DNA from 4 places in the Paenibacillus sp. SEL1 genome. Region 4 is predicted to be linked to each of the others. Evidence: riboswitches for the same ligand, from Rfam matches in the RefSeq annotation. Region 4 holds a riboswitch; each other region holds the start of a gene.
What was found. A riboswitch is a leader RNA that binds a small molecule or an ion and turns the genes downstream of it on or off. The one in region 4 is predicted to bind cyclic di-AMP.
Positions count from the first base shown of each region.

Region 1: it holds a riboswitch for cyclic di-AMP, as region 4 does, so the genes downstream of both, ACYCSE_RS03870 (TrkH family potassium uptake protein) here and ACYCSE_RS09830 (C40 family peptidase) in region 4, are expected to answer to the same signal.
Region 2: it holds a riboswitch for cyclic di-AMP, as region 4 does, so the genes downstream of both, ACYCSE_RS15705 (hypothetical protein) here and ACYCSE_RS09830 (C40 family peptidase) in region 4, are expected to answer to the same signal.
Region 3: it holds a riboswitch for cyclic di-AMP, as region 4 does, so the genes downstream of both, ACYCSE_RS09415 (3D domain-containing protein) here and ACYCSE_RS09830 (C40 family peptidase) in region 4, are expected to answer to the same signal.

Region 1 is NZ_CM137723.1:847,076-849,279, reverse strand. Features, by position in the region: gene ACYCSE_RS03875 (CPBP family intramembrane glutamic endopeptidase) at 1-132, opposite strand, end outside; cyclic di-AMP (ydaO/yuaA leader) riboswitch at 394-546, shown strand; gene ACYCSE_RS03870 (TrkH family potassium uptake protein) at 955-2,204, shown strand, end outside.
Region 2 is NZ_CM137723.1:3,441,596-3,443,799, reverse strand. Features, by position in the region: gene kdpA (potassium-transporting ATPase subunit KdpA) at 1-401, opposite strand, end outside; gene ACYCSE_RS15705 (hypothetical protein) at 814-1,209, opposite strand; cyclic di-AMP (ydaO/yuaA leader) riboswitch at 1,325-1,492, opposite strand; gene ACYCSE_RS15700 (glutathione peroxidase) at 1,958-2,204, shown strand, end outside.
Region 3 is NZ_CM137723.1:2,039,043-2,041,246, reverse strand. Features, by position in the region: gene ACYCSE_RS09415 (3D domain-containing protein) at 1-904, opposite strand, end outside; cyclic di-AMP (ydaO/yuaA leader) riboswitch at 1,176-1,458, opposite strand; gene ACYCSE_RS09410 (TatD family hydrolase) at 1,660-2,204, opposite strand, start outside.
Region 4 is NZ_CM137723.1:2,147,284-2,149,487, forward strand. Features, by position in the region: gene ACYCSE_RS09825 (GNAT family N-acetyltransferase) at 1-47, opposite strand, end outside; gene ACYCSE_RS09830 (C40 family peptidase) at 353-853, opposite strand; cyclic di-AMP (ydaO/yuaA leader) riboswitch at 859-996, opposite strand; gene ACYCSE_RS09835 (hypothetical protein) at 1,274-2,101, opposite strand; gene ACYCSE_RS09840 (M1 family metallopeptidase) at 2,113-2,204, opposite strand, start outside.

The sequences.
Region 1 (2,204 bases), 1.3 Mb from region 4:
TTCTGGACTCGGATTGCTAAGCGAGGGAATAAGCAATTGAAAGATAAAAAAGCAAATCAGGCCAATCCCGCCCAGCAAGCCTAATTTTTTGAAGTTGGCCGTGAGCACGACCGGTTTCCCGATAGGATTCATGAGTTTCCTCCTTAATCTGTAAATAAGAACATCCATTAAAGATATCATACTGCACAGGTTCCCGCCAACAGACAAGCGATATTCATGAAAATAGAGTGAAAGCACTTTAAAGTTCCAATAAAATTAGATAAGCTGCGATTAAACGATGCCCATTCGCAAAATAAAGCCAATTTCACGTTTTTTCGGCGAAATCGGTTTTGTGATCTGGATATAGAAGGATTATAATCTTGAGGCAATGCCTATGAAATACATAGGTAATGATATACAGTTGAGCCGAATTTCTATGGGAAAACGGGGGAACCATGTTACTGGGGTGAATTTTACAACCGATCCTGCTGGATCGGAAGTGTAAATAGGGCATACTGTGCTGCCCGAATCCGTCAGCTAACCTCGTAGGCTATGAGCAGGAACCAAGTCAGGCACTCGGTTTTCCGGTGTCTTTTTTTGTGCGTATAAAAGTGTTTGGATTGGTTAGACCGCTGCGGGTGCAGATTATTCTTCCGATTGCTGTTATCCCCGGATTTTTTTATTGTATACCCCCTTTAATGGTTAAAATCCGGAGATAAAGGCAAACGCTTCGCTTCTTCAGAACAATTCTGCCCCCTTCGCTACTGCTCGCCAATAGCACAGGGGGCCGAGTAGTGCTTGACATGCATTCTTCCTGTATTCAGGGAATGCTAATTATAGTTAACTAAGGTTTGGAAAAATCAAAAAATTCAGGGGCAACGACGATCGAAAGATCAAATGGAACGCGTAGCGAGCTTACACCGTATTAAATCACTGATTTATAGTTTTAAGGATTAGGAGAGAAGTGATGAATAGATGAATCCCAATGCAAGCTGGCTCCGGCTTTCTCCACCGCAGATATTCGTTGCGGGCTTTGCCATTATCATTCTAATAGGTAGTTTATTGTTAATGCTGCCGGTCTCCAATACAACAGGAAAGCCACTTGCGTTTATAGACGCTTTGTTTACTGCCGCCTCTGCGACCTGTGTAACCGGGCTTGTCGTAAAGGACACCGGGCTCTTTTTTACCACTTTTGGTCAAGTTGTCATCGTTGCGCTGATCCAAATCGGCGGTCTTGGCTTTATGACCATGGCTACCTTGATTGCACTGGTGTTCAAGCGTCGGATTTCCTTGCGGGAGCGTCTCATCTTGCAGGAAGCGATGAATCAGACTTCTGTAGAGGGAATTGTCGGGTTAATCCGTAAGGTATTACTGTACTCACTGGTTATTGAAGGCGTATGCGCTACGATATTCTCGGTTCGCTGGTCCTTTGATATGCCCGTAGGCAGGGCGATTTATTTTGGAATCTGGCATGCCATCTCCATGTTTAACAATGCTGGTTTTGATTTATTCGGTGAATTTCGCAGCTTGACAGGTTATGTATATGATCCGATTGTTAATTTTACCGCAATGTTTCTAATTATTTCTGGCGGCATTGGTTTTGTAGTGATGTCAGACCTGGCAGAATATCGCAAGCGCAAGAGACTGTCCTTGCATACCAAGGTGGTACTCAGCATGACGGGCGCTATGATTGTAGTCGGCACGCTCGTGATTTTTGTATTTGAGTTTACGAATCCAAGGACTCTTGGCTCGCTTGATTGGGGTGGTAAGCTACTGGGATCTTTATTCCAGTCCGTTACTCCCCGTACCGCAGGTGCCAATACGCTGGACATCGCAGGCTTGCGGCAGGCTACGCAGTTTTTTATCATCATACTCATGTTTATTGGGGCTTCCCCTGGCTCCACTGGAGGCGGGATTAAGACCACAACATTCGCCCTGCTCATTGGAGCAGTGATTTCGATGCTGCGGGGGCGGGAAGATATTGTACTGTTCAAGTACCGACTTGCGCAGGGACGAATTTACAAGGCTTTGACCATTACACTGCTGGGGTTGCTGTTCGTGATCGGGGTGACGATGATTTTGTCGGCAACTGAAGATCATCATTTTCTGATGATCTTGTTTGAGACGGTGTCTGCGTTTGGTACAGTGGGGCTGTCGATGGGGCTTACACCTGATTTGACAGTCATAGGCAAGCTGGTGATTACCCTGACGATGTTTGCAGGTAG
Region 2 (2,204 bases), 1.3 Mb from region 4:
ACGAACGCCATCTGTGTCAGATACGTAAGCCCGCTTTCTCCGCTATAATGTTGGAGATTTGTATTCGTCATAAAGCTGATTACCGTATTAAAAGCTAGTGATGCTTCCATATTACTGTTTCCCGCCGGATTACCGGGAAGCATTCCCTGTAAACGCAACAGCAAGTAGCTGATCGCCACAAGCACGGCATTCGTTGCAATGAAACTCATAACATACGTAGTCCAACGCATGCTCTCCAGCTTCTTCAATCCTACTATCTTATAAATCAGCTTTTCTGTTCCGCCAAAAATCCGATCCATCCGATTGGGTTCATTTGAGAATACATGATACATATAGGTGCCCACTGGCTTTACCAAGAGCAACAATATGACGATCACAATTCCAATTTGAAGCAGCTCCATCCTCTATTCCTCCTCCAAAATGCTCCTGCGTTTGGAACAACAGACCTGCTTCAGAGCACCAAACGTGTGCACACGTTTGCGAAAACCTGCTACCTATGATGCTTAATATTCATGATCTGTTGTTCCCGCCCGCTCTATCCCCCATAGCTGACTAGAACTTTTCAGGGTTCAGGAGTGCGTAGATTAAATACATAAACACAATAGCCGTAAGCCCAAGTATAACGATCATCCTCTTCGTCCTCCTTTAGAGGTCTGCGCATCACACCAGCGTACAAACAGCAGTATCACTCCATAACTCACAGCCATGACGAGCAGCATGTATATATCCATCATGTTTATACCCTCCGTATCGGTCCTCAGATCGCCATTCTTATTTCATCATAAAATCATAAAACAACTATGTTATAAGTGCTTATCCGTTCAGCAGAAAACCCACCTCTCCGTTCAATGTGTAGATCACATGGTCCGCTCCCAATCCTCGATAAATTCCTTGTGGATTACAGCCGTGCGTAATAACATAGATCGATTCCGATGTTAGCGGCCGACATATTTGCAGGAAACGGCAAGTCAGATTCAAGCTGTTCTCGAACAAATACACACTACCAATTTCTTTTTTTGGAAAATTCCATTTTCCCGCTTGCATGGTATTGATGCGGACAATGTGCTCCACACCCATTTTCTTGAGCTGTCGTTCCTCCTGGGCGCTATTCGTCAAAACTGCAAACGCCAATTTTTTGAAAATAAGCAATTTCACAAAACTTCTGCCCGCTTCATTCGGTGCAGTGACAATAATTAACCGACCTTCCATCAGTAGCTCCTCTCCCGGTATAAAAAGACAACAAAAAGAAACCGAAGGAAAAAGGCTTTCCTCCGGCTTCTTACATATCCATGATAAAATAAACCATGGCTGCACACGGCGGTTTGTTGCCTCTCCCTGTACGCTTACGAGGTTAGCTGTCGGATTCGGACGTGAGAGTCGCCCTATTTCTGGCACTTGACCGGAAAATTCACCCCATGGGACATACGGCAAGCCGTACAGTCTCGATTGGTTCCCCCGCTTTTGCAACTGCAAAATTCAGCGCTATAGACATTTCGTTGTTGCTTCATTCAAGTTAATTTGAAATTACGTCTTGAATCATACACCCGCGCATGGAAGACTGTAAAGCTCAACTGCGGGGTTATAAATCGGCCTTTAGAGCATAGAAGATTAATAATAACGCTTACAATGCAAATATGCTTCTCACAGCTCCTCCAATCTCTGTTTTTCATCCCTTTTTGAAAATGACAAGCATGTCAATATTGGCGTAGGGTAGAGCGTTTTGTCCTTTTTTTGTAAAAAGAGAAGAAAATACGCTATATGTACCAGCTAAACACCGATTGAACCCGCTTTTATAAGAAGAAACACCTTAATTCGCTCCATTTGCAGTGCGATTTACTATTTTGAACAAAATACGATTTTACAGCGGCTAAAGGCTTAATACAGCTTTTCCAGACTTGCAACCTTACTTTGAATTGCTTACAATTTAATTGCTGAATATTGAATAAGGAGAGATACTATGACCGTTTATGAATATGATGCGCAAACCCTGCAAGGGAAACCAATTCCGTTATCCACATATAAAGGGAATGTTCTGCTTATTGTGAACACAGCCAGCAAATGCGGGTTAACCCCCCAATACAAAGCGTTACAAGAGCTATATGACCAGTACCATGAACTGGGGCTCGAAATTTTGGGATTTCCCAGCAACCAATTCGCCAAACAAGAGCCAGGTTCCAGCGAGGAGATTTCCGAGTTTTGCCAGA
Region 3 (2,204 bases), 110 kb from region 4:
GTGTACCGATACCTGGCTCCTGTGAGGAATACGCCGTCATGGAGACATTTTGTAAAACTTTGCTATATTTAAAATTTACGCCTGCTTTACGGACAGCACTGCCCGAACTAACTGTTGTTGCCTTAACCGCATCATTGGGACCGACGGAAGCAGCAAGAACGACCGGTTTTTTCTTCGTTCCTACCGCAATGACCTTATCCACACGGTTCTGTGCAACTTCCTTGTTAACCAGCTGTTTGGATACCAATTTTCCATCATGATATACCTTTTGAACGTGCTGGACGACCACACCCGATTTGCCGCTTTGAATGACCCGATTATCGCCTTTATAAAGACTCGGATCGGCCGTTTTGATGACCTGATAAGGCACCTGTTTTTTCTGTTCGACCTGCTGTTTCTTCACACGGACGATTTTTATGTCCATGTTAGACGAAACAGAGGCATCCAACGCAGGATAAACTTTATCCGTTGATGATAATTTATAGCCCGAGGTACGAATGGCACCTTCTACTGTATTTTCTGTTGTGTACAGCTTTTTCGTCTCATTGCCTGAAGATACTTTAACCTGATTGGCACGTTTAATGACTACGCGATCGCCATCCTGTATTGCTCCATTTAGCGGCATGGAAACTGTATCATGCGGCTGAAGTGAAATGGAATGCTCGCTCAGCAAATCTTGAAGCTTGGATTCCCGGGTTTCTACCGCAGACGCCTTGCCATCAATGACAAAAAAGACTTGTTTTTTAGATTGCGTGTACATCAGAATTGAAATCATAATCGTTAGCGCGATTAGAAAAATAGCAACCAAAGCAGCCTGGCGCACATTCTCTTGCTTCCAACGCAATACGTAAGACATGCTGGATGAGCGTGACTCATGGGTATCCTTTTTTTGGAAAATGCCCATTTCCTCCGTCCTCCTTACATAGCCCGCCGTCTGGAGTAAGACATAGTTGAGATTTGACGTGACTATAACAGATTTTCTACAAGACAAGCCCAAACTACGACTGTCCTGCACCATGTACCCGTCTTCGCGGCATGCTGTCCTCCCCTGTTTAACCACAGTATGATGACAGATTTTCTTTTATTCACAACAAAAAAAGCCAGAGAAAGAGACTAGAGAGCTCTTTCGTGGCTTCCGGCATGTGTGAATATGCGGGAAAACTCATGCACGAGATGGCTTCTCTCTTGTTACGCTTACGGGGTTAGCTGTCGGGTTCGGACGTAGAGAGTCGCCCTAGCTTGGGTCAACCGCTCATGGCGGTCGCCTTCACATTCACCCCGAAGACCCAGAAAGAAATCGAAATACGGCTCCTCCACCTGTTCAATCCCATCCGGGAAAAGAATTTAGGTCGAGCCGGCTGGCGGAAGAGACGTTCCCTTCTTGCACATACGCCGGACGTACTGTAAGCCATATCGGTTCCCCCGTTCCCTGTAAAAGGGACTCAGCGAGACTGGTTCATGAAATGACTTGTTGATGTTTACATTCAAACAACAATTCACTGAAAAGATGATATCCTGTTTCTATGCATGTTGTAAAGCAGGTTTCAAGTACATTTTTTAAAATATTCGGTTAAAATATTGTAATATTCTCGAGTTTCCTGCAACAAATTCATGATTAGCTTCGTCTATCTCTTTATTTTGATCGATTTCTTCACTTTTTCATTGAATGTCAAATCGTTCCAGGGCATTTCGGGTCGTTATTGACACTAATTCCTCCACTGTAATCCCTTTGATTTGGGCTGCAGCCTCTGCTACCAGTCTCACATGTGCAGACTCATTTCGCTTCCCACGAAACGGATGAGGCGTCAGATAGGGAGCATCAGTTTCAATGAGCAGACGGTCCAGCGGCACCTGTGCGAGCACCTCTTTTGGCTGCTTGGCATTTTTGAACGTTATTGGACCACCGAAGGAAAGGTGAAATCCCATATCCAGCACCATTTTGGCTGTCTCCCAGCTACCCGAAAAGGAGTGCATGACTCCACCAATCTCACTCGCTTTTTCCTCGCGCAAAATCTTAACAATATCTTCATGTGCATCCCGGTTATGAATAACAATAGGCATCTTGAGCTCACGAGCCAGACCAATTTGATTTCGAAACACCCGATGCTGCACATCCTTCGGTGATGTATCCCAATAATAATCCAGACCGATCTCCCCGATGGCTACAACCTTTTTATGACTGCATAACGATGCAATCCATTCTA
Region 4 (2,204 bases):
TGCTCGTCCATCGGTACGATCCGATAGTTGGATATTGAGGCCGGCATGTGTTCCATCCTCCTTTTACACAGGTACTTCAATCATTAACAACAGATTGTAGACAAGTTGCAGAGGAATGGCAAGCGTGTTTATTTCATACCTAAGTCGGGTATACATTCAATAAGAAGGAATTACTGCTCATATGCTCCCCCAGCGGTGACGGTAAAACCGACGATGTTCGCTACAATTGAAACCTTTTGAGGTCTCAGTTCGTCAGTAAAGATAATAATTGCTGATGTTGTGGACATAAAAAACCGCAATTCGATTCCGGCCAGAATCAAATTGCGGCTAGGGTTAGCTTGCTGTGCGTTAGTTATTCTACGTTATCGTCATCAGGAATGTCTGAAGCTACTGAATGGTAAGCGTCTGTGCTCATAATTCTTTTTGCACCGACATAGCGGTTAGCGTAATAATTTTCGTTCAGTGAGCTAACTACTACACCACGTGAAGTCGAGGAGTGGGCAAATTTCCCTTCACCTACGAAGATACCTACATGGGAAATGCCTCTTCCTGTGGTGTTGAAGAACACCAGGTCCCCAGGTCTCATTTCATCGCGGGATACAGAAGATCCCATTTTGAATTGTGATCCAGATTGATGCGGAAGTTTAATTCCCAGTTTGTTGTATACGTACATTGTGAAGCCGGAGCAATCGAATCCCTCGAGTGTAGTGCCTCCGCTTCTGTAGTTCGTTCCTTTGGCATCTTGGATGACCTGGTCCATCTTAGAGTCTGCATATGCACTGCCGCCACCGAATGTAAAAGATGTAAAGGCAATGGCAAGACCCATAGCTGCGATCGTTAGCTTCTTCTTCAAAAAAAATATACCCCTTCCAATGCCTGCGAGGTTAGCTTAAGGATTCGGTAGAAGGTTCCCCTATGACCACTCTGTTGCGAGATCAATTCACCCAAACTGGTTCCCCCGCTTCCTAGGTGCCAGGAATTAGGCTTAACTTAAGATGTGCACCTTGGAGAGCAGTATTCACAATAACGTTATTTTTGAGATAAAGGTTACAATAAAGATTACAAAGTTGTTACTATCAGTTCACTGCGATTATTGTAACAAAGACGGCTGGCTTTGGCAAATGTTTCATTGCAAAAAGTTACAAAAAAAATCTGCTCCTAATGTCCCAGGAACAGATCTTGTTAACAGTATTCAGTTATATGTCGTTTGTGCGGGTATGAATCAAGGTTTTTCGACAGACGGAAATGAAGTAAAAAAACATAATGGCAGGGCTTAGCTTCTACTAGAGATATCGGTATGCCATAGTCTGTACTGCGAACTGATATGCCACAGCCTGACCAGACTAGTAACAAAATGATACGATTGCTGGAGAATGAGCGCCAGCATGCCAGTCCAAATCATCGCCACGGTGCCAAATAGACCGAAGACCAGCAGCACACAAGCACCGAGCAAAAGGGATATACCGACAGCTGGGAGGAGTTGGCGAAAGAAGGCGAGCAGGGACGATAGTATGGCGTGACCACCGACAGTACCCAGTTGCATATACAGGATGCACTGCCGAATGAACCATCCGTATGCCATCCATCCAATGACATAGGGCAATAAATGCAGCAGATAAGAGGAAGATTGAAGTGCTCCTGCTACAATAGGGTAGAGTCTCGGTACTACCCAAAAGGCGGGAAGCAGCAGCAGTCCCAACTCGATGGTGTAATACAACAGCGACGACATGCCATGGCGTTTCATACCCTTGAAAAAGGACAGGCTTTGCGGTTCAGTCGCATCGGTATGCAGACTTTGATATATTCCGGCTCTAATGAAGGGAGTGATCAGTATGCGTAGTACAGTCGCGCCTAGTAGTATCCACAAATACACATGTACTTCCCGGCTGTCCATCAGAGCAATCTGGCTCTCCATCCAAAATAAGGTCTGTCCCAGCTCGTTCTGACCCTGATCAGGATAACGGAGCAATAGCGGGATAACGGCAGACTGCACCAGCCGATAGAGAAACACCCCCCACAGTAGTCGATACAGAAATAAAATGATAACGATATAGAAACGTATGCGCACCAGCGCCCAGCCCTCTTTTATAACAGTCCGCATCTATAGACACCTCACCATGACAGACTTCCAAGCAGTGTCTCCAACAGCTTGGTTACACTTATACTCCAACGGGTTTGTTGCTTTTCGTCCAATTCGGCTTTTA